One region of the Pseudomonas weihenstephanensis genome, then DNA from elsewhere that is predicted to be linked to it. Evidence: predicted binding sites of a transcription regulator. Region 1 holds the regulator's gene; the other holds the start of a gene.

What was found. Region 1 encodes LexA, which represses DNA repair genes until DNA is damaged. Its sites were predicted from a motif close to CTGTNTNNNNANACAG; they were not measured.
Region 2: a site for LexA is predicted at 2,388-2,403, ahead of recN (DNA repair protein RecN). Genes of this name have one in related genera too.

What each region holds. Positions count from the first base shown of each region.
Region 1 is NZ_JAAEBV010000001.1:698,304-709,518, forward strand. Features, by position in the region: gene GYN01_RS02990 (DEAD/DEAH box helicase) at 1-770, shown strand, start outside; gene GYN01_RS02995 (S-methyl-5'-thioinosine phosphorylase) at 830-1,567, opposite strand; gene nagZ (beta-N-acetylhexosaminidase) at 1,580-2,578, opposite strand; gene GYN01_RS03005 (TetR/AcrR family transcriptional regulator) at 2,762-3,469, opposite strand; gene lexA (transcriptional repressor LexA) at 3,730-4,338, shown strand; gene sulA (SOS-induced cell division inhibitor SulA) at 4,352-4,825, shown strand; gene GYN01_RS03020 (hypothetical protein) at 4,898-5,131, opposite strand; gene GYN01_RS03025 (DUF6586 family protein) at 5,250-5,771, opposite strand; gene topA (type I DNA topoisomerase) at 6,091-8,718, opposite strand; gene GYN01_RS03035 (DUF1653 domain-containing protein) at 8,833-9,069, opposite strand; gene fadA (acetyl-CoA C-acyltransferase FadA) at 9,157-10,332, opposite strand; gene fadB (fatty acid oxidation complex subunit alpha FadB) at 10,360-11,215, opposite strand, start outside.
Region 2 is NZ_JAAEBV010000007.1:55,626-66,840, reverse strand. Features, by position in the region: gene GYN01_RS19870 (outer membrane protein assembly factor BamE) at 1-73, opposite strand, end outside; gene fur (ferric iron uptake transcriptional regulator) at 172-585, shown strand; gene recN (DNA repair protein RecN) at 681-2,363, opposite strand; gene grpE (nucleotide exchange factor GrpE) at 2,612-3,178, shown strand; gene dnaK (molecular chaperone DnaK) at 3,280-5,196, shown strand; gene dnaJ (molecular chaperone DnaJ) at 5,517-6,641, shown strand; gene dapB (4-hydroxy-tetrahydrodipicolinate reductase) at 6,652-7,458, shown strand; gene carA (glutamine-hydrolyzing carbamoyl-phosphate synthase small subunit) at 7,719-8,855, shown strand; gene carB (carbamoyl-phosphate synthase large subunit) at 8,968-11,215, shown strand, end outside.

The DNA.
Region 1 (11,215 bases):
AAGTGGCCACCGAATTACCACCAAAAACCGAGATCATCCACTGGGTTGATCTCAACGAAGCGCAACGGGACGTGTACGAAACCATGCGCTTGGCGATGGACAAAAAAGTGCGCGATGAAATTACGCGCAAAGGTGTAGGCCGCAGCCAGATCATCATCCTGGAAGCCCTGCTCAAACTGCGCCAGGTGTGCTGCGACCTGCGCCTGGTCAGCGACAACCCGCCAAAAAAAGGCAGCACCTCGGGCAAACTCGACAGCTTGATGGTGATGCTCGAAGAACTGTTTGCGGAGGGGCGACGCATTCTGCTGTTTTCCCAGTTCACCTCCATGCTGGGCCTGATCGAGGCCGAGCTGAAAAAGCGCAACATTGATTACGCCCTGCTCACCGGTCAAACACGGGATAGACGTACACCGGTCAAAGACTTTCAGAGCGGCAAATTGCAGATATTTCTGATCAGTCTTAAGGCGGGTGGTGTAGGCCTGAACCTGACCGAAGCCGACACTGTGATTCACTACGACCCCTGGTGGAACCCGGCAGCAGAAAACCAAGCCACCGACCGAGCTTATCGGATAGGGCAGGAAAAACCGGTGTTTGTGTACAAGATGATTGCCCGCGGCACCGTCGAAGAGAAAATCCAGCACTTGCAGCAGGAAAAATCAGATTTAGCGGCTGGCGTGCTGGATGGCCGTATTGCGGGGGACTGGAAACTGCAAGACGACGACATCGACGCCCTGTTTGCGCCATTGCCACCCAAAGTCGAAAAGCGTTGAAGCCTGTCAATCGCCCCCTGTAATCGCTGCCGCACCCTGCGGCAGCAACTCCAAAATCCTTACCCCGCCAACACCCGCGCCAAAGTGCCTTTGACCTTACCCATGCCGTCGTGCAGCGCCTGCTCGATTTCGGCCATGGTGATGATCGCCGTCGACTTGCCCGCCGCCGGGTTAACCACCAAAGCCAAACAGGCGTAATCCAGTTCCAGCTCACGGGCCAATGCCGCTTCCGGCATACCGGTCATGCCGACAATGTCGCAACCATCGCGTTCAAGACGAGCGATTTCAGCCACCGTTTCAAGACGTGGGCCTTGGGTGGCCGCATAAACGCCGTGGCTGCTGTAGGAGCAACCCTCGCCAGCCAGCGCGTCAATCAATTGCTCACGCAACGATTCGGTGTAGGGATAACTGAAGTCGATATGAGTCACGTGCTCCAGATCGTCTGCGAAATAGGTATGTTCGCGACCGCTGGTGTAGTCGATCAGTTGATGCGGCACACAAAAATGCCCCGTGCCCATCGCCATGTGGATACCGCCCACCGCATTCACCGCCAAAATCGCTTCGGCACCCGCCTGCTTCAATGCCCACAGGTTCGCGCGATAGTTCACCTGATGGGGTGGCAGGCGATGCGGATGGCCATGACGCGCCAGAAACAAGACGTCGCGACCCGCGAATTCACCTATCTGGATATCAGCCGAAGTCGGGCCATAAGGCGTGTCCAATGCCAACGAGCGCTTGATGGTCAACCCCTCAAGCTGGGTCAGGCCCGTGCCGCCGATAATTGCGTAAACCGTCATTGAGCCGATCCTTTAATCAATCAATTGAGCATCTTTGAGCGCACCCACCGCCACCAGCCAACGCGGGTCCTGCCGGTAGTCAGTACTGGCAAACGCCTGGCTGCGCATGCGCGCGATACGGGGCGACGGTGTCACCTTCATGCGCTGGGCAGCGCTGAGCGCCAACTCGGCGGCCGCACGGTCGTTGCACACCAGCCCCATGTCGCAACCCGCCGACAAAGCCGCCTCGATACGACTGGCCGCGTCGCCCACCACATGGGCGCCTGCCATCGAGAGGTCATCGCTGAAGATCACGCCATCGAACCCCAGCTCACCTCGCAAGATGTCTTGCAACCAGCGACGGGAGAAACCTGCGGGCTGGCTGTCGACTTGCGGGTAAATCACATGGGCGGGCATCACCGCCGCCAATTGCTGGCTCAGCCGTGCGAAAGGCACCAGATCATGGGCACGAATCTGCTCCAGCGTTCGCTCATCTGTTGGAATGGCTACATGCGAATCAGCCTCTGCCCAGCCATGCCCCGGAAAATGCTTACCGGTGGCGGCCATGCCAGCGTCACTCATGCCGCGAATAAAGGCTGCGGCCAAGGTTGCGGCGCGTTCAGGATCGCCCTCGAATGCACGGCTGCCAACCACGGCGCTGCGCTGGTAATCCAGATCCAGTACCGGGGCAAAACTCAAGTCCAGGCCCACGGCCAATACTTCGGTGGCCATGATCCAGCCACATTGTTCGGCCAAATACTCGGCGTTCGGGTTATCTGCAATCGCGCGCATCGCCGGCAAGCGTACAAACCCTTGGCGCAGACGCTGCACCCGACCGCCTTCCTGATCAACGGCCAGCAGCAGGTCGGGGCGAATCGCACGAATCGAAGCGCTCAGTTCGCGAACCTGGCGCGGATGCTCAATGTTGCGTGCAAAGATGATCAAACCGCCCACTTCAGGCTGGCGCAGCAATTGCCGGTCTTCAGCCGTCAGCCAAGTACCGGCGACGTCCACCATCAAGGAGCCTTGCAAGGCAGAACTCATGGAAAATCCTTTAGAGAAAGAGTGCGCTTATTGCCCACCGGGCATGCACGGGCGCAACCTTGCGTGTCGCCCGTTCAGGCAACCGCAATGCACGTACAAAGGGGAATAAGTCAGGAGTGAGCATGGCGCCAAGCTTAGCGGAACTCGACTGCCACGCCCACCCGCAGCCGGTCAAACCTTGGCGGCAATCTGCGAGGTTTTGTTACGCGCACGCATTTGTGCGCTGGCCAACACAGGGTCAACAACCCCGCTTTCAGCGCGCATGCCGGCGGCCAGGAAAGGCACCATCAAACGCATGACTTGCTCGATCGAGGTGTTAACACCGAAGTCTGTCTCGGCAATGGCGCGCAACGCCTTGATCCCGGACATGCTGAATGCCGCGGCACCGAGCATGAAATGCACGCGCCAAAACAACTCGATAGGAGGAATCTGCGGCGCGGCTTCGTTAACCAGCAACATATAGCGGCGGAACACTTTGCCGTACATGTCTTCAAGGTAGCGCCGCAAATGGCCTTGGCTCTGGCTGAAGGCCAGACCCAGCAAACGCATGAAGATGGAAAGATCATTACCACTGCGTGGCTGGATCACCAACGCCTGCTCCACGAGCATTTCCAGGAGTTCTTCCAGGGTGGGGCGATTGTCCGGCTTGGCCTGACGTCGCTCCAGCTCGCGGTCGAGGTTGGCGCAAAACGGACCCAGGAAACGCGAAAAAACCGCCTGAATCAGCGCTTTTTTGGAACCGAAGTGGTAGTTGACCGCAGCCAGATTGACCCCGGCCTTGCTGGTGATCAGCCGCAGTGAAGTCTCGGCAAAACCTTTTTCCGCGAACAGCTGCTCAGCAGCATCAAGGATACGTTCAACGGTTTCCGACTGGGCCATGTCTACTCCGGCTGACAAACACTTAAACAGTTGTTTGAAACATACGTTTCAGTTTGTTAAAAGTCAAGATAGGGCATTCGTTTTGCGACTGGCCAGTTCCGCATTTAACCACAGCCTCGGCCCGCGTGGCCTGTGCTGATAAAGTAGCGCCCATCAGGCTCAGGCATGACCGTCCAGCGGACGGCCTGAAATGGATCATTGCCAATGCGCCTTCACTGTATATAATCCCAGTCACTGTATAAAAAGACAGAGCGATCAACATGCTAAAACTGACGCCACGCCAAGCTGAGATCCTGGCCTTTATCAAACGCTGCCTGGATGACAACGGTTACCCGCCTACCCGTGCCGAAATTGCACAAGAGCTGGGTTTCAAGTCCCCCAATGCCGCCGAAGAACACCTGAAAGCATTGGCCCGCAAAGGTGCCATCGAAATGACACCGGGTGCCTCGCGCGGTATTCGCATACCTGGCTTTGAAGCCAATGCTGACGAATCCACGCTGCCCATTATTGGCCGTGTCGCCGCTGGCGCTCCCATTCTGGCGCAGGAACATGTCGAAGAGTCGTGCAATATCAACCCGACCTTCTTCCATCCGCGCGCCGATTACCTGTTGCGCGTCCAGGGCATGAGCATGAAGGACGTCGGCATCTTTGATGGCGACTTGCTTGCGGTTCATACCTGCCGTGAAGCACGCAACGGGCAGATCGTGGTGGCACGTATTGACGACGAAGTGACCGTCAAGCGCTTCAAGCGCGAAGGCAGCACAGTCTGGCTAATCGCTGAAAACCCGGATTTCGCGCCCATTGAAGTCAATCTCAAAGAGCAGGAACTCGTTATCGAAGGCCTGAGCGTCGGCGTCATACGCCGCTAAAGAAGGAGGCGCCATGCAGTTCCCGCACCCATCGCTACCAGCACAACTGCCTTTGTTCGAGGCATTCATGGCCCAGCCCATGCCACAAGCGATCAAAGCAGTACTTGATTCACCTTGGCGCGCAGAACCAGAGGTTTTCAGTGAGCTGTCGTTACGCGGTGCTGCCGAGAACTGCCTGAACCTTTTAGCTCCCATGCTTCGCGAACTCAGCGAGCAACAAGATGCGCGCTGGTTGACGCTGATTGCGCCACCCGCCAGCCTGACTCAAAGCTGGTTGCGCGATGCGGGACTTAATCGCGAACGCATCCTGCTGCTGCAACCCAATGGCAATAAAAGTGCGTTGCAACTGACGTGCGAAGCACTGCGCCTGGGCCGTAGTCACACCGTAGTGAGCTGGATAAACCCGCTCAACTCGCCCGCCCGTCAACAATTGATCGGCGCAGCATTGATCGGCCACGGGCAAAGTCTAAATATTCGACTGGGCTAACCAGACGCTGCTGCCACAGGGCCGCCGCAGAACGCATTCACTCATCTGTGGCAGGCTTGCATCAGTGGCCACTCAATGAAGAATGCGCGGCCCTTCGTCTTTTTCCAGCTCGCCTTCGGCCAGCCGACCCGCCATTTGCACACCCACGCTGAGCATGGCTTTGGCCACCTCTACGTGCTGCCCCTGAAGAAAAGCCTTGGCATCTTCAGAGAAGTTCAGCGTCACCAAAGACCCTTCGTCCTCAGCCCGACGCAACTCGATGCGGCCGTCAGGCAACTCGACAATTTCTAGAAAGGACGTTGGCATAAAAGTTTGTTCTCCACGAAAGCGCGGGATTATATCAGTCATCCCAACAGAATTTGCCAGGATCTATGGCGCTTTCATGACGGAGTGATGAATGACTGTGCAGTTCCAGGTGCGACTTTTAGCACTCATTTAGACCATCGCGAAAGCGGATTGCCATTTTTTTCAGGTTTTGACGCCACTCCTCAAGCGTTTCGCGACTCAACGTTTGTGGTGCGTCTTCCTCCAGACTGACCACCTCGATCAACGGCTGAAACACATCTGCCTTGACCTTTTTAGGTGCCTGCAACGGCTGATACAGCGCGGCATGGGCCGCTACCAGCTGCGCAAGCCAAGTGTTGGGAGCGCGCGCCAATTCAACCATTTCAGCCAGCTCGGGGATTGCTTTGGCATCCAGCACTTCCTGCGTCAGCAAAAGCTCCACTCTAGGTGCGCTGCCCTGGGGCAAACGATAGAAACCGGCAATCTCGTGGCATAAGCCAAGCAGTGCGCCATACAAATGAAACACTGCCGACTCTCGCTCAGCCTGCACCAAAGCTTGTGCATTCATGGCCCGACCATCAGCCGCCTTGTGCATGGCTTCCAGCGCCAAGCCCGTGAAATATATTTTTTGATTGGTACGGGTATAGAGTTCGTAAGCCATTGGGGCATTCCACAACGAAGGGTTAAGGCAGATCGAGCAGTCTCAGGGAGAGAGGTGGGCAGACGCAAGGGTTCAGCGGCGCAATGGCCGCCCCGTGCATCTGGGGTAGGTACTAGGCCCAGATCGGCCCAGCGTGGCCGTGACGTAATGACAGCGGCGTGACTGACGCACTGGGTTTAATGGTTTTACGAGCGCCACGCGCCCGGACGCAGCCTCGTATTACTCCTCAGCGTCTACGCCAACCACTGAAGCTGTGCATAAAAAAACCGCGCAAGCCCTACAGACCTTGCGCGGTTTTTTACTCTGCGTTCAGCTCAGATCAAGCGTCTTTTTCTTTACGCTTGTCTTCAACCTTCCAGCTGTTGCCATCGTAGAACGCACGCCACCCTGTCGGCTTGCCATCCACTTCAGTCTGCACGTACTGCTCTTTGGTTTTGCGACTGTAACGGATCACTGCCGGGCGACCGTCCGGGTCTTTCTTCGGCGCATCACACAGGAAGTGATACTTGGGATCGATTTCATCCTTGTGCGGCACAATTTCGATCACCAACGGGGCACGGGTCTCACGATTTTTAGGGAACTGGCTGGCCGCAAGGAACAGACCAGAAGCACCGTCACGCAAGATGTAAGTGTCATTCACCTTCTCGCACTTGAGTTCCGGCATTTTCACCGGGTCCATCTTGGGCGGCGCCGCTTCACCGCTTTTGAGCAATTTGCGGGTGTTTTTGCACTCCGCATTGGTGCAACCGAAGAACTTGCCGAAACGACCCGTCTTGAGCTGCATCTCACTGCCGCATTTATCACATTCCAGGCTCGGACCTTCGTAGCCTTTGATGCGATAGCTGCCCTCTTCGATTTCATAACCCGCGCAATCCGGGTTGTTACCGCAGATATGCAGCTTGTGCTTCTCATCCAGCAAGTAAGCGTCCATCGCGGTGCTGCAAATCGGGCAGCGGTGCTTGCCCAGCAACACCAACGACTCGGACTCACCCTCGTCATCAGCGGCGATTTCATCACCCGGCACCAGGTTGACCGTCGCCTTGCAACGCTCTTTAGGCGGCAGGCTGTAGCCCGAACACCCCAGGAAAACGCCCGTCGATGCGGTACGAATCTGCATCGGACGTCCGCATTCCTTACACGCAATGTCCGTCATGACCGGCTGATTGGCACGCATGCCACTGTCCGGGTCTGCGGCGATTTCAAGTTTTTTCTTGAAGCTGCCGTAGAACTCGTCCAGTACGTTTTTCCAGTCACGCTCACCGTGTGCCACGTCGTCGAGGTTTTCTTCCATACCGGCGGTGAAGCCGTAGTCCATCAGATCAGAAAAACTTTCGGACAAGCGCTCGGTAACGATATCGCCCATTTTTTCGGAGTAAAAACGGCGGTTGTGCAAGGCCACATAACCACGGTCCTGAATGGTCGAGATAATCGCGGCGTAGGTCGAAGGACGACCGATACCGCGTTTTTCCATCTCTTTGACCAAGCTGGCTTCGGAGTAACGCGCCGGTGGCTTGGTGAAGTGTTGAGTCGGATCAATATTGATCAACTTGAGCACATCGCCCTGCGCCATGTCAGGCAATACGTCGTCGTCACCCGGCTTGGTGATTTGCGGCATCACGCGGGTATAACCGTCGAACTTGAGGATGCGGCCTTTGGCACGCAGCTCGAAATCACCGGCTGCAACGCTGACCGTGGTCGACAGGTACTTGGCGGGCAGCATCTGGCAGGCCACGAATTGGCGCCAGATCAGCTCGTAAAGGCGCTCAGCGTCGCGCTCCATGCCCGACAGCTTGCTCGGGTGCATGTTTACGTCAGAAGGACGAATGGCTTCGTGAGCCTCTTGTGCGCCCTCCTTGCTGCTGTACACGTTCGGTGCAGGTGGCAGGTACGACGCGCCAAATTCACCTTCAATGTAGGTGCGTGCCATCTCGACCGCATCAGCCGACAAGTTGGTGGAGTCGGTACGCATGTACGTGATGTAGCCCGCTTCATACAGACGCTGAGCCATCATCATGGTTTTCTTCACCCCGAAGCCCAAGCGGTTGCTCGCGGCCTGTTGCAGGGTGGAGGTAATGAACGGTGCCGACGGCTTGCTGCTGGTCGGCTTGTCTTCGCGCTTGACGATGGTGTAGCTGGAAGCCTTGAGCTTCTCCAGCGCGGCCATGGCCTGGGTTTCGTTCAGCGGTTTGAACGCTTCGCCTTTTTCACGCGCGACGTCAAAGCGTACTTTTGCGCCCTTGGCGGTGCCGAGGTCTGCGTGAACTTCCCAGTACTCTTCGGGGTTGAACGCACGAATCTCGCGCTCACGCTCCACGACCAGCTTCACGGCCACCGACTGCACACGACCCGCCGACAAGCCACGGGCAATTTTTGCCCACAACAGCGGCGACACCATGTAACCCACCACGCGGTCGAGGAAACGACGTGCCTGCTGGGCATTTACACGATTGATGTCCAGTTCGCCCGGCTTGGAGAAGGCTTCCTGAATCGCTTTTTTGGTGATTTCGTTGAACACCACGCGCTTGTAGCGGCTGTCGTCCCCACCGATGGCTTCGCGCAGGTGCCATGCAATGGCTTCCCCCTCGCGATCCAAGTCGGTTGCGAGATAGATGGTGTCAGCATCCTTGGCGAGCCGGCGCAGCTCTTCGATGACCTTTTCCTTGCCTGGAAGGATCTCGTACTTGGCTTTCCAGCCATGCTCGGGATCGACGCCCATGCGCGAGATCAGCTGCTTTTGAGCTTTCTCTTTCGGCGACAGGGCCGGCGCTTCGCCCGCCGCAGCCTTACCGCGCTTGGCAGCAGGTTCTTTGCTGGCGCTAGCCGAACCGCTGGTGGGCAGGTCTCGGATATGGCCGATACTCGACTTCACCACGTACTCGTTACCCAAGTACTTGTTGATGGTCTTGGCCTTAGCCGGGGATTCCACAATGACCAGCGATTTGCCCATGGATCAGAAAGTTCCTGAATTCTAGAAGTGAAAGGCGGTTCGCGCCTGACGCGGCACCGCTATATATAGTGGCAACAAGATGAGGTCAAGCGCAGGGTGCTGCGCGACGTCGCCTTATGGCCGGGAAAAAAGGCTCGTTTCAGCCTGGATCAAGGCAAAGCGCGGCACTTGTATGCCGTCCACCGTGACCGTCTGCAAAAACATGCTCAGCGGGCGTACCCAAAAACCGTATTCACCATACAGGGCCTGGTAGAACACCACGTCCTCTTCGGTTTCAGAATGGCGAGCCACATTGAATACCCGATACTGCGGCCCTTTGTAATGCTGATAGAGCCCAGGTTGTAGCGGCATGTTGCGGCACCTTGCAAATAAAAAAAATAAAAACACCTAAAAAACAAAAACCGGGGCACTTGGCCCCGGCTTCTATCAACGTAACGCTTAGACGCGTTCGAAGACAGTTGCAATGCCCTGGCCAAGGCCAATGCACATGGTGGACAACCCGAAGGTGCCGCCATTTTGCTTCATCACATTGAGCAACGTACCGGAGATACGCGCTCCCGAGCATCCAAATGGATGGCCCAAAGCGATGGCACCGCCGTGCAGGTTAACCTTCTCATTCATCTTGTCGAGCACTTTCAAATCTTTCAGCACTGGCAGGGCCTGTGCCGCGAAGGCTTCGTTGAGCTCAATGAAGTCGATATCGGTCATGCTCAGACCTGCGCGCTTCAATGCTTTTTGTGTGGCCGGTACAGGACCATAGCCCATGATTGCCGGGTCCACACCTGCAACAGCCATCGAGCGAATGACGGCCAACGGCTCAAGACCCAGGTCTTTTGCACGCTGAGCCGACATCACGATCATGCACGAAGCACCATCCGTGATCTGCGACGACGTACCCGCCGTCACGGTGCCGCCTTTAGGGTTGAACGCAGGTTTCAACGCCGCCAGACTTTCCATCGTCGTTTCCGGACGAATGGTCTCATCGTAATCGAAGGTTTTCAGGAAGCCGTTCTCATCGTAGCCCTGCATCGGGATGATTTCGTCTTTGAACTTGCCTTCAATCGTCGCCTTGTGAGCGAGTTGATGCGAACGAACACCGAAAGCGTCTTGCTGCTCGCGGGTGATGCCATGCATTTTGCCCAGCATTTCTGCGGTCAAACCCATCATGCCCGAGGCTTTGGCAGCGTACAGCGACATGTGCGGGTTTGGGTCAACGCCATGCATCATGCTCACGTGACCCATATGCTCGACGCCGCCGACCACGAAAACGTCACCGTTACCGGTCATGATCGCTTGTGCTGCCGTGTGCAAGGCGCTCATCGAGGAGCCGCACAGGCGGCTCACGGTTTGCGCGGCCGAGGTGTGCGGGATCTGGGTCATCAACGACGCCATACGCGCGATGTTCCAGCCTTGCTCCAGGGTCTGGTTAACGCAGCCCCAGATCACGTCTTCCACTTCGCCCGGATCAACCTTGCTGTTGCGCTCCAGCACTTTGCTGATCAGGTGCGCAGACATGTCTTCAGCACGGGTGTTGCGGTGCATGCCACCTTTGGAGCGGCCCATCGGGGTGCGACCGAAGTCTACAATCACCACGTCTCTAGGATTCAAGCTCATAATTTCACTCTCACTCTAATGGGGCGCTTAACCGAAGAAGCTCTGGCCGTTTTTAGCCATTTCACGCAGCTTCGCCGTCGGGTGGTACAGCGCGCCCAGTTCAGCGTACTGATCAGCCAGGGCCACAAACGCTGCTACACCGACCGAATCGATGTAGCGCAGGGCGCCGCCACGGAACGGAGGGAAACCGATGCCGTAGACCAGGCCCATGTCGGCCTCGGCTGCGGTCTCTACAATGCCGTCTTCCAGGCAGCGTACGGTTTCGAGGCACAGCGGGATCATCATCCAGTTGATGATGTCTTCGTCAGTCACTTCGCGCTGTTCGTAAACGATCGGTTTGAGCACTTCAAGTACGCTCGAATCCACCACTTTTTTCTGCTTGCCGCGCTTGTCAGCCTCGTAAGCGTAGAAACCCTTACCGTTTTTCTGGCCCAGACGCTTGGCTTCGTACAGCGCGTCGATCGCTGAGCGACGATCATCTTTCATACGGTCCGGGAAGCCTTCAGCCATCACATCACGACCGTGGTGACCGGTGTCGATGCCGACCACGTCCATCAGGTACGCCGGGCCCATTGGCCAGCCGAATTTTTCCATGACTTTGTCGATGCGCACAAAATCAACGCCTGCACTCACCAGCTTGGCGAAACCGCCGAAGTACGGGAACAGTACGCGGTTGACCAGAAAACCTGGGCAATCGTTAACCACAATCGGGTTCTTGCCCATTTTCTTGGCATAAGCAACCGTGGTTGCAACCGCCAGATCGCTGGACTTCTCGCCACGAATCACTTCCACCAGCGGCATCATGTGCACCGGGTTGAAGAAGTGCATACCGACGAAGTTTTCCGGGCGCTTGAGGGCTTTGGCCAACAGGCTGATGGAAATG
Region 2 (11,215 bases), on a different contig from region 1:
GGAATGAACAACCGGCGAGTGCGAGCAGTCCCACAAAGGTGAAACTGGTTAGCAAGAGCTTGGTGTTTTGCATCGGTGGGCGACTTCCACTATCTTGGCTGGGACAACGTAAACGCCGATCATACCCGTATTAAGAGAAGCTGCGAAGCGGCTTCCGCGAGAAAGCTAACCATGGTTGAAAATAGCGAACTACGTAAGGCCGGACTTAAGGTGACTCTGCCGCGAGTCAAAATTCTGCAAATGCTTGATTCTACTGAGCAGCGTCACATGAGCGCCGAGGATGTTTACAAGGCTCTCATGCAAGCTGGCGAGGACGTCGGTCTGGCCACGGTTTACCGTGTACTGACTCAGTTCGAGTCTGCTGGGCTGGTGATTCGCCACAATTTTGATGGCGGTCATGCTGTGTTTGAGTTGGCGGATGCCGACGGTGGCCACCACGACCATATGGTCAATGTGGACAGCGGCGAAGTGATTGAGTTTTTCGACGAAGACATTGAAAAGCTCCAGCATGCGATCGCTGCCAAGCACGGTGTTGAGTTGGTAGACCACAACTTGGTGCTCTACGTACGTAAGAAAACCAAGTAAGCAAGTCACACGAATTGCGGTTCGTGAAACGATCGAAGGCGACCTTAGGGTCGCCTTCGTGCTTTATCTCGGTCTAGTGTGTTAACCGTTCGTCGCTAAGCTGCCTGGTTTTTTGCACTGACGACCATTTTCTTGGCGTGCGCCAAGGACTCTTTGGTCAGGTCGATGCCTCCCAGCATGCGAGCGACTTCTTCTACGCGTTCTTTTTGGCTGAGTTTTGACACCGCCGTGCGCGTGGCTTCGCTGTCGCGGACCTTGTGCACAAATAGATGCTGATGGCATTGCGCGGCGACTTGCGGCAAGTGCGTCACGGTTAATACTTGGCCCCGTTCGCCCAAGCGGCGTAGCAACTGGCCGACAATTTCTGCCGTTGGGCCACCAATCCCCACATCCACTTCGTCGAAAACAAGGGTCGGTACGCGAGAGGTTTGTGCGGTGATGACCTGAATGGCCAGGCTGATGCGTGACAGTTCGCCGCCAGATGCCACTTTTGCCAAGGCTTTGAGTGGCTGGCCCGGGTTCGCACTCACCAGCAGTTCGACGTGTTCAAGGCCGTACGGCATCGGGTCGCTGCTGCTTTGCGGTTTGAGTTCGATCACGAAACGACCACCGGGCATGCCCAGGCGCTGAATCTCTTCTTCAACAGCGCTGCCTAAGCGTATGGCCGCTTGAGTGCGCAGGTTGCTGAGCTCGCGCGCGCATTCTTGATAGTGACGAGCGTAAGCCGTCAGTTCATTCGCCAGTCGTTCGATGGATTCATCATTGGCATTGAGCGTTTCGAGTTCATCCATCAGTTTTTGCTGCAAAGCGCACACATCAGCGGGCTGGACGCGGTGTTTGCGCGCCATTGTATAAATGGAGTCCAGTCGTTCTTCTAAATACTGCAAGCGCCGCGGGTCTGCATCGAAATGATCAAGGAAGCGATTAAGCTCGCCGACGGCCTCTTCGACTTGAATCTGTGCACTCGCCAGTAAATCAGAGGCTTCATTCAAGGCGCTGGCATTGTTGTTAACGCTGGACAGCCGATTCAGGCTGACAGTCAGGGCGTTGAGCACATTGCCAGAATCACTTTCGCTGCACTGCTCGACAACCTGGCGGCAGATGGTAAGCAGGGTCTCGGAATTGGTCAGGTTTTTGTGTTCCTGCTCCAGTTCTTCCAGCTCGTTTTCGGCAAGTGCCAGATTTTCGAGCTCTTCAAGCTGGTAGCTGAGCAGTTGGTGGCGCGCTTGTTGTTGCTCGCCTGAGTTGGAGAGGTGTTCGAACTCTTGCTTGGTCTGGCGCCAGCGTTGTGCGGCGAGCTGAACCTGGCGAGCGAGATCGGTAGCGCCCGCATATTCGTCGAGTAGTCGGCGATGAGTGTCGGGTTTTAGCAGTGACTGGTGCTCATGCTGGCTGTGGATATCGATCAGCAACTCGCCCAAGGCTTTTAAGTCGCCTTGAGGGCATGGTGTGCCGTTGATGTACCCGCGCGAACGACCTTCACTGGTAATCACGCGGCGCAGGATGCATAGGCCATCGTTGTCGAGGTCGCGCTCGGCCAGCCAGGCCCGTGCCTCGGGGATTTCCTGCAAGTCGAAGCTGGCCAGAATGTCCGTTTTTTCGGCTCCGGGGCGGACTACGCCACTGTCTGCGCGGTCGCCCAGGGTTAGCCCCAGCGCGTCGAGCATGATCGATTTACCGGCGCCGGTTTCGCCAGTGATTACACTCATTCCGCGATCGAGTTCAAGATCGAGGTGTTCAACGATGGCGTAATTGTGTACGGACAGGTGCACCAGCATAGGAGCCGCTCCAAAACGTAATGTCTGGTTATTTATACAGTGTTTTGATTCGTGCTGACAATGGGCGGACTTAGTTCGATTTGCTCGTATTCTCAGAATTCTTAGGCCGTTTAGTATTTTTACGTGGCCAGGAGTGACGCAAACCCATGACTTCCTGTTTCTGGCTCTTGAACCTGAAAATTGCGACCCCATATAACTTGGCACAAGCGCGAGTCGAGCTCGCGGACAAAGTTTGAAAGGAGAAATCTATGGCAGACGAACAGACTATGGATACGCAGAACCAAGATGCTAATCAGGCCGCCGATGCAGCAGGCGAAGATCTGGTGGCCCGTGTGCAGTCACTTGAAGAGCAGCTGGCAGCCGCCAATGATCAGGCTCTGCGCGTAGCTGCCGATCTGCAAAATGTCCGCCGCCGTGCCGAGCAGGACGTTGAGAAAGCACACAAGTTTGCTTTGGAAAAATTTGCGGGCGACCTGTTACCGGTTATTGATAGCCTGGAGCGTGGTCTTGAGCTGTCCAGCCCGGACGACGAGAGCATTCGTCCGATGCGTGAAGGGATTGAGCTGACCCTGAAAATGTTTCAGGACACCCTGAAGCGTTATCAGCTGGAAGCGATCGATCCGCACGGCGAGCCCTTTAATGCTGAGCATCATCAGGCAATGGCCATGCAAGAAAGTGCTGACCTTGAGCCTAACAGCGTGATCAAGGTGTTTCAAAAGGGCTATCAGCTCAATGGTCGCTTGCTGCGCCCGGCTATGGTCGTAGTCAGCAAGGCTCCTGCGCCGGTTTCGCCTTCGATTGACGAGCAGGCTTGAAATCGGTCGTAAGGCCCCCATTTAGAAGTCAAGCGATTAAGTAATGCCGCAGTTGGTCATTACTGCTGCGGCAAAAAAATTCAAATTTAGGGAGAGTTAACATGGGCAGAATTATCGGTATTGACCTCGGGACCACTAACTCGTGTGTTTCGGTTCTGGAAAACGGCAAGGCTAAAGTCATTGAAAACGCTGAAGGCGCGCGTACTACGCCGTCGATCATTGCGTACGCCAACGATGGCGAAATTCTGGTTGGCCAGTCGGCCAAGCGTCAGGCAGTGACCAATCCGCATAACACCCTGTACGCGGTGAAGCGTCTGATCGGTCGTCGTTTTGAAGAAGAAGTAGTACAAAAAGATATTCAGATGGTGCCTTACAAGATCGTCAAGGCAGACAACGGCGATGCTTGGGTTGAAGTGAACGGCCAGAAAATGGCGCCGCCACAAATCTCGGCTGAAATTCTGAAGAAAATGAAGAAGACCGCCGAAGACTACCTCGGCGAGCCAGTGACTGAAGCGGTTATCACCGTTCCGGCCTACTTCAACGACAGCCAGCGTCAGGCAACCAAAGATGCCGGCCGTATTGCAGGTCTGGACGTTAAGCGCATCATCAACGAACCAACCGCAGCAGCTCTGGCCTACGGTATGGACAAAGCGCGCGGCGACCACACTGTCATCGTTTATGACTTGGGTGGCGGTACGTTCGACGTGTCGGTCATTGAAATTGCCGAAGTGGATGGCGAGCACCAGTTTGAAGTGCTGGCGACCAACGGTGACACGTTCCTGGGTGGTGAAGACTTTGACATCCGTCTGATTGACTACCTGGTTGACGAGTTCAAGAAAGAAAGCGGCATGAACCTTAAGGGTGACCCGCTGGCGATGCAGCGTCTGAAAGAAGCGGCTGAAAAAGCCAAGATCGAACTGTCTTCCAGCCAGTCGACTGATGTGAATCTGCCGTACATCACTGCGGATGCTACTGGTCCTAAACACTTGAACGTGAAGATTTCTCGCGCCAAGTTGGAATCGCTGGTTGAAGACCTGGTTCAGCGCACTATCGAACCTTGCCGTATCGCGTTGAAAGATGCGGGTATCGATGTGTCGAAAATCAACGACGTGATTTTGGTCGGTGGTCAGACACGTATGCCGCTGGTTCAGAAGCTGGTAACTGAGTTCTTCGGTAAAGAAGCACGTAAAGACGTGAACCCGGACGAAGCAGTTGCCATGGGTGCTGCTATCCAGGGCGCAGTATTGGCGGGTGATGTTAAAGACGTTCTGTTGTTGGACGTTAGCCCGCTGACTTTGGGTATTGAAACCATGGGCGGTGTAATGACTGCTCTGATCGAGAAAAACACCACGATTCCTACCAAGAAATCGCAAGTGTTCTCGACTGCTGACGACAACCAGGGCGCTGTGACTATTCACGTTCTGCAAGGTGAGCGTAAGCAAGCTGCTCAGAACAAATCGTTGGGCAAGTTCGACCTGGCTGACATTCCACCTGCTCCACGTGGTGTGCCACAGATCGAAGTGACCTTCGATATTGATGCCAACGGCATCTTGAATGTAAGTGCAAAAGACAAGGCGACTGGCAAGTCCCAGTCCATCGTGATCAAGGCTAACTCGGGTCTGTCCGAGGAAGAAATTGCTCAGATGGTACGTGACGCTGAAGTCAACGCCGAGGAAGACCGTAAGTTCGAAGAGCTGGCGGCTGCACGTAACCAGGGCGACGCACTGGTTCACTCGACCCGCAAAATGGTTGCTGATGCAGGCGACAAAGTAACCGAGGAAGAGAAGGTCGCAATCGAAGCTGCAGTAGTTGCTCTTGAAGCTGCTGTTAAAGGCGACGATAAAGCGGCTATCGAAGCCAAGGTTGAAGAGCTGTCCAAAGTGTCTGCTCCGGTTGCTCAGAAGATGTACGCCGAGCAAGCGAACCCGGCAGATGCGCAAGCTCAGTCAGCTGATTCGGCTGAAAAAGCAGACGACGTTGTCGATGCTGAGTTCGAAGAAGTAAAAGACAACAAGTAATCAGCTTGTTTGTCGCCCGGTTGACCGTGTTTAAGCGGTGACTGGTAGGATGTCGCCGCGCGGGAGCTAGCTCCCGCGTTGGCGTGTCTGGAGTAGAGGAATTTTTACAGCATGCGACAAGGTCGGGTGCTGGCGGTCCGGGTCGAAAATTTCTAACTTTTTGGCTTTGAGTTACCGCTCCTGTCGGCCAAAGCATTGGCTGTTAAACAGAAACCAAAATCGTTGAAAAGACGTGAGTCGAGACTGATCTCCATCGGGCTTGGCGGGTTTGGTGAGGCTCGGGAGGGTTTTGCCGAACGTCCTTGAGAGTGCAAAGAATTATGGCAAAGCGCGACTATTACGAAATTTTGGGTGTTGAACGCACCACAACTGAAGTTGAACTCAAGAAAGCGTATCGCCGCCTGGCGATGAAGCATCACCCGGATCGCAATCCGGATGACAAAGCATCTGAGGAACTCTTCAAAGAAGCCAATGAAGCGTATGAAGTCCTGTCGGACTCCAGTAAGCGTGCGGCCTACGATCAATACGGTCATGCCGGTGTTGATCCACAAATGGGCGGCGGCGGTGCTGGTTTTGGCGGTCAGAACTTCTCCGATATTTTCGGTGATGTGTTCAGTGATTTCTTTGGCGGTGGTCGTGGCGGCTCCCGGGGCGGTGCGCAGCGTGGTAGCGATTTGCGCTATACGCTGGAGCTTGACCTGGAAGAAGCTGTGCGCGGTACCACGGTCAATATCCGCGTTCCGACACAGGTCAATTGCAAGCCCTGCGATGGCTCGGGCGCGAAAAAAGGCTCTTCGCCTGTGACCTGTCCTACGTGCGGCGGTATCGGCCAGGTACGCATGCAGCAAGGTTTCTTTGCTGTGCAGCAGACCTGCCCGCGCTGTCATGGTCAGGGCAAAATAATTTCCGACCCGTGTGACAGCTGTCAGGGCGCAGGTCGGGTCGAAGAATACAAAACCCTGTCCGTGAAAGTGCCCGCTGGTGTGGATACGGGCGATCGTATTCGTCTTTCCGGAGAAGGTGAGGCAGGCATTCAGGGTGGGCCGACTGGCGACCTGTATGTCGTGATTGATGTTCGTGAGCACGCGATTTTCCAGCGCGACGGTAAGCACCTGTTCTGCGAAGTGCCTATCAATTTTGCAGAGGCAGCCTTGGGTGCTGAGCTTGAAGTGCCGACGCTTGATGGTCGCGTGAAGTTGAAAATCCCGGAAGGCACGCAAACCGGCAAGCAGTTCCGCCTGCGAGGCAAGGGTGTGGCTCCAGTGCGGGGTGGCGGTGCGGGCGACTTGATGTGCCGTGTCGTCATTGAAACGCCGGTCAAGCTGAGCCGTCGTCAGCGTGAGCTGATGGAGGAGTTTCGTTCGACACTGGAAGGCGATAGCAGTCATTCGCCGAATGCCACGGGCTGGTTTGAAGGCGTGAAGCGCTTCTTCGGCGATTTGTAAGGAGCAGGGCATGCGACGTATAGCTGTGATGGGCGCTGCCGGGCGCATGGGCAAGACGCTGGTCGATGCGGTGCAGCAGCGCTCGCCGCTGGGAGGTCTCACGGCGGCGATTGTCCGTCCAGGTAGCACGTTGGTGGGGGCTGATGCTGGTGAGTTGGCGTCTCTGGGGCGCATCGGTGTGCCGTTGTCCTCTAATCTGGAGGCAGTGATTGATGAGTTCGATGTGTTGATCGATTTCACGCTTCCAGAAGTGATGTTGAAAAATCTGGAGATCTGCCGCAAGTCGGGTAAGGCCATGGTTATTGGTACTACCGGATTGTCTCAGCCTCAAAAGCATCTGTTGTTTGAGGCGGGCAATGAGATCCCGATTGTGTTTGCCGCCAATTTCAGTGTTGGCGTCAATCTATCGCTCAAGCTGCTGGATATGGCAGCTCGTGTGATGGGAGATGATGCGGACATTGAAATCATCGAGGCGCATCACCGCCATAAAATCGACGCGCCCTCGGGCACTGCGCTGCGCATGGGAGAGGTCATCGCCGATGCGTTGGGGCGCGACCTGGATAAGGTCGCAGTCTATGGTCGTGAAGGTCACACGGGCGCTCGTGAGCGTGAAACCATTGGCTTCGCCACTGTTCGCGGCGGTGATGTGGTCGGAGATCACACCGTGCTGTTCGCTACTGAGGGGGAGCGGTTGGAAATTACCCACAAGGCTTCCAGTCGAATGACCTTCGCCAAAGGCGCTGTTCGCGCAGCGTTGTGGTTGGAGGGGCGTGAGCCTGGCCTCTACGACATGCAGGATGTGCTCGACCTGCGTTGAGTTGACTCTGTAAAATCCGGCTGTTGGTACGCCACGAGCCGGATTTTTAACCGCTACGCGATGTTCTGTCGCATTCCTCTGCCTTTTAGGCTCTTTTAGCGGTAGACCAAAAAAGCCTTTTTCTGTAAGCTACAGCTTTAGTGTGTCCACTAAAAGCGCGCAGATAATTCGATGAAGAAGCGGGGTGACGTGTCCATACGTCACTCCGCTTTTTTACAACCTGCGATCGCCCTTTCAGGCTTTATTTACGGGAGGTCTTCTTGACTAAGCAAGCCATACTCGCCCTCGCTGATGGCAGCATTTTTCGCGGCGAAGCCATTGGAGCCGACGGTCAAACCGTTGGTGAGGTGGTGTTTAACACCGCAATGACTGGCTACCAGGAGATCCTGACGGATCCTTCCTATGCTCAGCAAATCGTGACCCTGACTTACCCGCATGTTGGCAATACCGGTACTACGCCGGAAGACGCCGAGTCTGATCGTGTTTGGTCCGCAGGTCTGGTAATTCGTGATCTGCCGCTGGTTGCCAGTAACTGGCGCAACACGATGTCGCTGGCCGACTATCTGAAAGCCAACAATGTAGTGGCGATCGCCGGTATCGACACGCGCCGCCTGACGCGCATCCTGCGTGAAAAAGGCGCGCAGAACGGTTGCATCATGGCCGGCGATAACATCTCTGACGAAGCTGCAATTGCCGCCGCACGCGGCTTCCCTGGCCTGAAAGGCATGGATCTGGCGAAAGTCGTCAGCACTGAAAAAGCCTACGAGTGGCGCTCCAGTGTCTGGAACCTCGCTACTGACAGTCACCCGACTATCGAGGCCAGCGAACTCCCTTACCACGTTGTTGCCTACGACTACGGCGTAAAGTGGAACATTCTGCGCATGCTGGTTGAGCGCGGTTGCCGCGTGACCGTAGTGCCAGCACAGACCCCAGCCAGCGATGTGCTGGCACTCAATCCGGATGGCGTGTTCCTGTCCAATGGCCCAGGTGATCCTGAGCCTTGCGACTACGCAATCACTGCCATCAAGGAAGTGCTCAACACCGAGATCCCTGTGTTCGGTATCTGCTTGGGTCACCAGTTGCTGGCTCTGGCCTCTGGTGCCAAGACGGTGAAAATGGGTCATGGTCACCACGGTGCCAATCACCCGGTTCAGGACCTGGACACTGGCGTGGTAATGATTACCAGCCAGAACCACGGTTTTGCGGTAGACGAAGCGAGCTTGCCGGCCAACGTGCGCGCCATTCACAAGTCGCTGTTTGACGGTACGTTGCAAGGCATCGAACTGACCGACAAGAGCGCTTTTAGCTTCCAGGGTCACCCTGAAGCAAGCCCTGGCCCGAACGACGTAGCGCCGCTGTTCGATCGCTTCATCAATGAGATGGCCAAGCGCCGCTGATCGGTTTCCTGCCGTAACGCCTTGTGGCGGTCCCGATTCCGGTGACCCCCGGGCGCTTCAGGAACCTGATTGACAGCTTGCCGACTGACCTGCGGATTTGAGTGACAAACCCATGCCAAAACGTACAGACATAAAAAGCATCCTGATTCTCGGCGCTGGCCCGATTGTGATCGGCCAGGCGTGCGAATTCGACTACTCCGGCGCCCAGGCCTGTAAAGCCCTGCGTGAAGAGGGTTACCGCGTCATTCTGGTGAACTCCAACCCGGCCACCATCATGACCGACCCGGACATGGCCGACGCGACGTATATCGAGCCGATCAAGTGGCAGACTGTTGCCAAGATCATCGAAAAAGAGCGCCCGGACGCCCTGTTGCCAACCATGGGTGGCCAGACTGCACTGAACTGTGCGCTGGACCTTGAGCGCGAAGGCGTTCTGGAGAAGTTCGGCGTAGAGATGATCGGCGCCAATGCCGACACCATCGACAAAGCCGAAGACCGTTCGCGCTTCGACAAGGCCATGAAGTCCATCGGCCTGGACTGCCCGCGTTCCGGTATTGCCCACACAATGGAAGAGGCCAATGCGGTCCTCGAGCGTCTGGGTTTCCCGTGCATCATCCGTCCGTCCTTCACGATGGGCGGTACGGGTGGTGGTATCGCTTACAACCGTGAAGAGTTCGAAGAAATCTGTACGCGCGGTCTGGATCTGTCGCCTACCAAAGAGCTGCTGATCGACGAGTCCCTGATCGGCTGGAAAGAGTACGAGATGGAGGTGGTCCGCGATAAGAAGGACAACTGCATCATCGTGTGCTCAATCGAAAACTTCGACCCGATGGGTGTGCACACCGGTGACTCGATCACCGTTGCTCCGGCACAAACCCTGACGGACAAGGAATACCAGATCATGCGTAACGCCTCCTTGGCGGTACTGCGTGAGATTGGCGTTGAAACCGGCGGCTCCAACGTTCAGTTCGGCATCTGCCCGGACACCGGCCGTATGGTCGTAATCGAAATGAACCCGCGTGTATCTCGCTCTTCGGCGCTGGCATCGAAAGCGACCGGCTTCCCGATTGCCCGCATCGCTGCCAAATTGGCCATCGGCTACACCCTGGATGAACTGCAAAACGAAATCACGGGCGGCGCAACGCCTGCGTCCTTCGAGCCGTCCATCGATTATGTTGTAACCAAGTTGCCGCGCTTTGCGTTTGAAAAATTCGCCAAGGCTGACGCGCGTTTGACCACGCAGATGAAATCTGTGGGTGAAGTCATGGCTATTGGCCGGACTTTCCAGGAATCCCTGCAAAAAGCCCTTCGTGGTCTGGAAGTGGGTGTCAGCGGTCTTGACCCCAAGCTGGACCTGAGCAACCCGGAAAGCATGGCCGTGCTCAAGCGCGAGCTGACAGTGCCGGGCGCAGAGCGTATCTGGTACGTAGCTGACGCGTTCCGCGCCGGCATGACCGTTGAAGATATCTTCGGCATGAACATGATTGACCCTTGGTTCCTGGTACAGATCGAAGATCTGATCAAGGACGAAGAAAAAATCAAAACCATGGCCCTGTCCTCGATCAATCGCGACGCCATGTACCGCTTTAAGCGCAAAGGCTTCTCCGATGCACGTCTGGCCGTATTGCTGGGCGTGACCGAGAAGAACCTGCGCCGCCACCGTCACAAGCTCGAAGTGTTCCCGGTCTACAAGCGCGTTGACACCTGCGCGGCCGAGTTCGCGACAGACACGGCCTACATGTACTCCACCTACGAGGAAGAGTGCGAAGCCAACCCTTCGGATCGTGACAAGATCATGATTCTGGGTGGTGGCCCGAACCGTATCGGCCAGGGTATCGAGTTCGACTATTGCTGCGTTCACGCGGCTCTGGCGCTGCGTGCCGACGGTTACGAGACCATCATGGTCAACTGCAACCCGGAAACCGTTTCCACCGACTACGACACTTCGGATCGCTTGTACTTCGAATCCGTGACCCTGGAAGACGTGTTGGAAATCGTGCGTGTCGAGAAGCCAAAAGGCGTCATCGTTCAGTACGGCGGCCAGACCCCGCTGAAACTGGCGCGCGCTCTGGAAGAAGCGGGTGTGCCGATTATCGGTACCAGCCCTGACGCTATTGACCGTGCAGAAGACCGTGAGCGCTTCCAGCAGATGGTTGAGCGCCTGAACCTGCGTCAGCCGCCTAACGCCACGGTGCGCAGCGAAGATGAAGCTATTCGTGCTGCTGGCAAGATCGGTTACCCGCTGGTTGTTCGTCCTTCCTACGTGTTGGGCGGTCGTGCGATGGAAATCGTCTACGAAGAAGAAGAGCTCAAGCGCTATCTGCGTGACGCGGTGAAAGTGTCCAACGATAGCCCTGTGT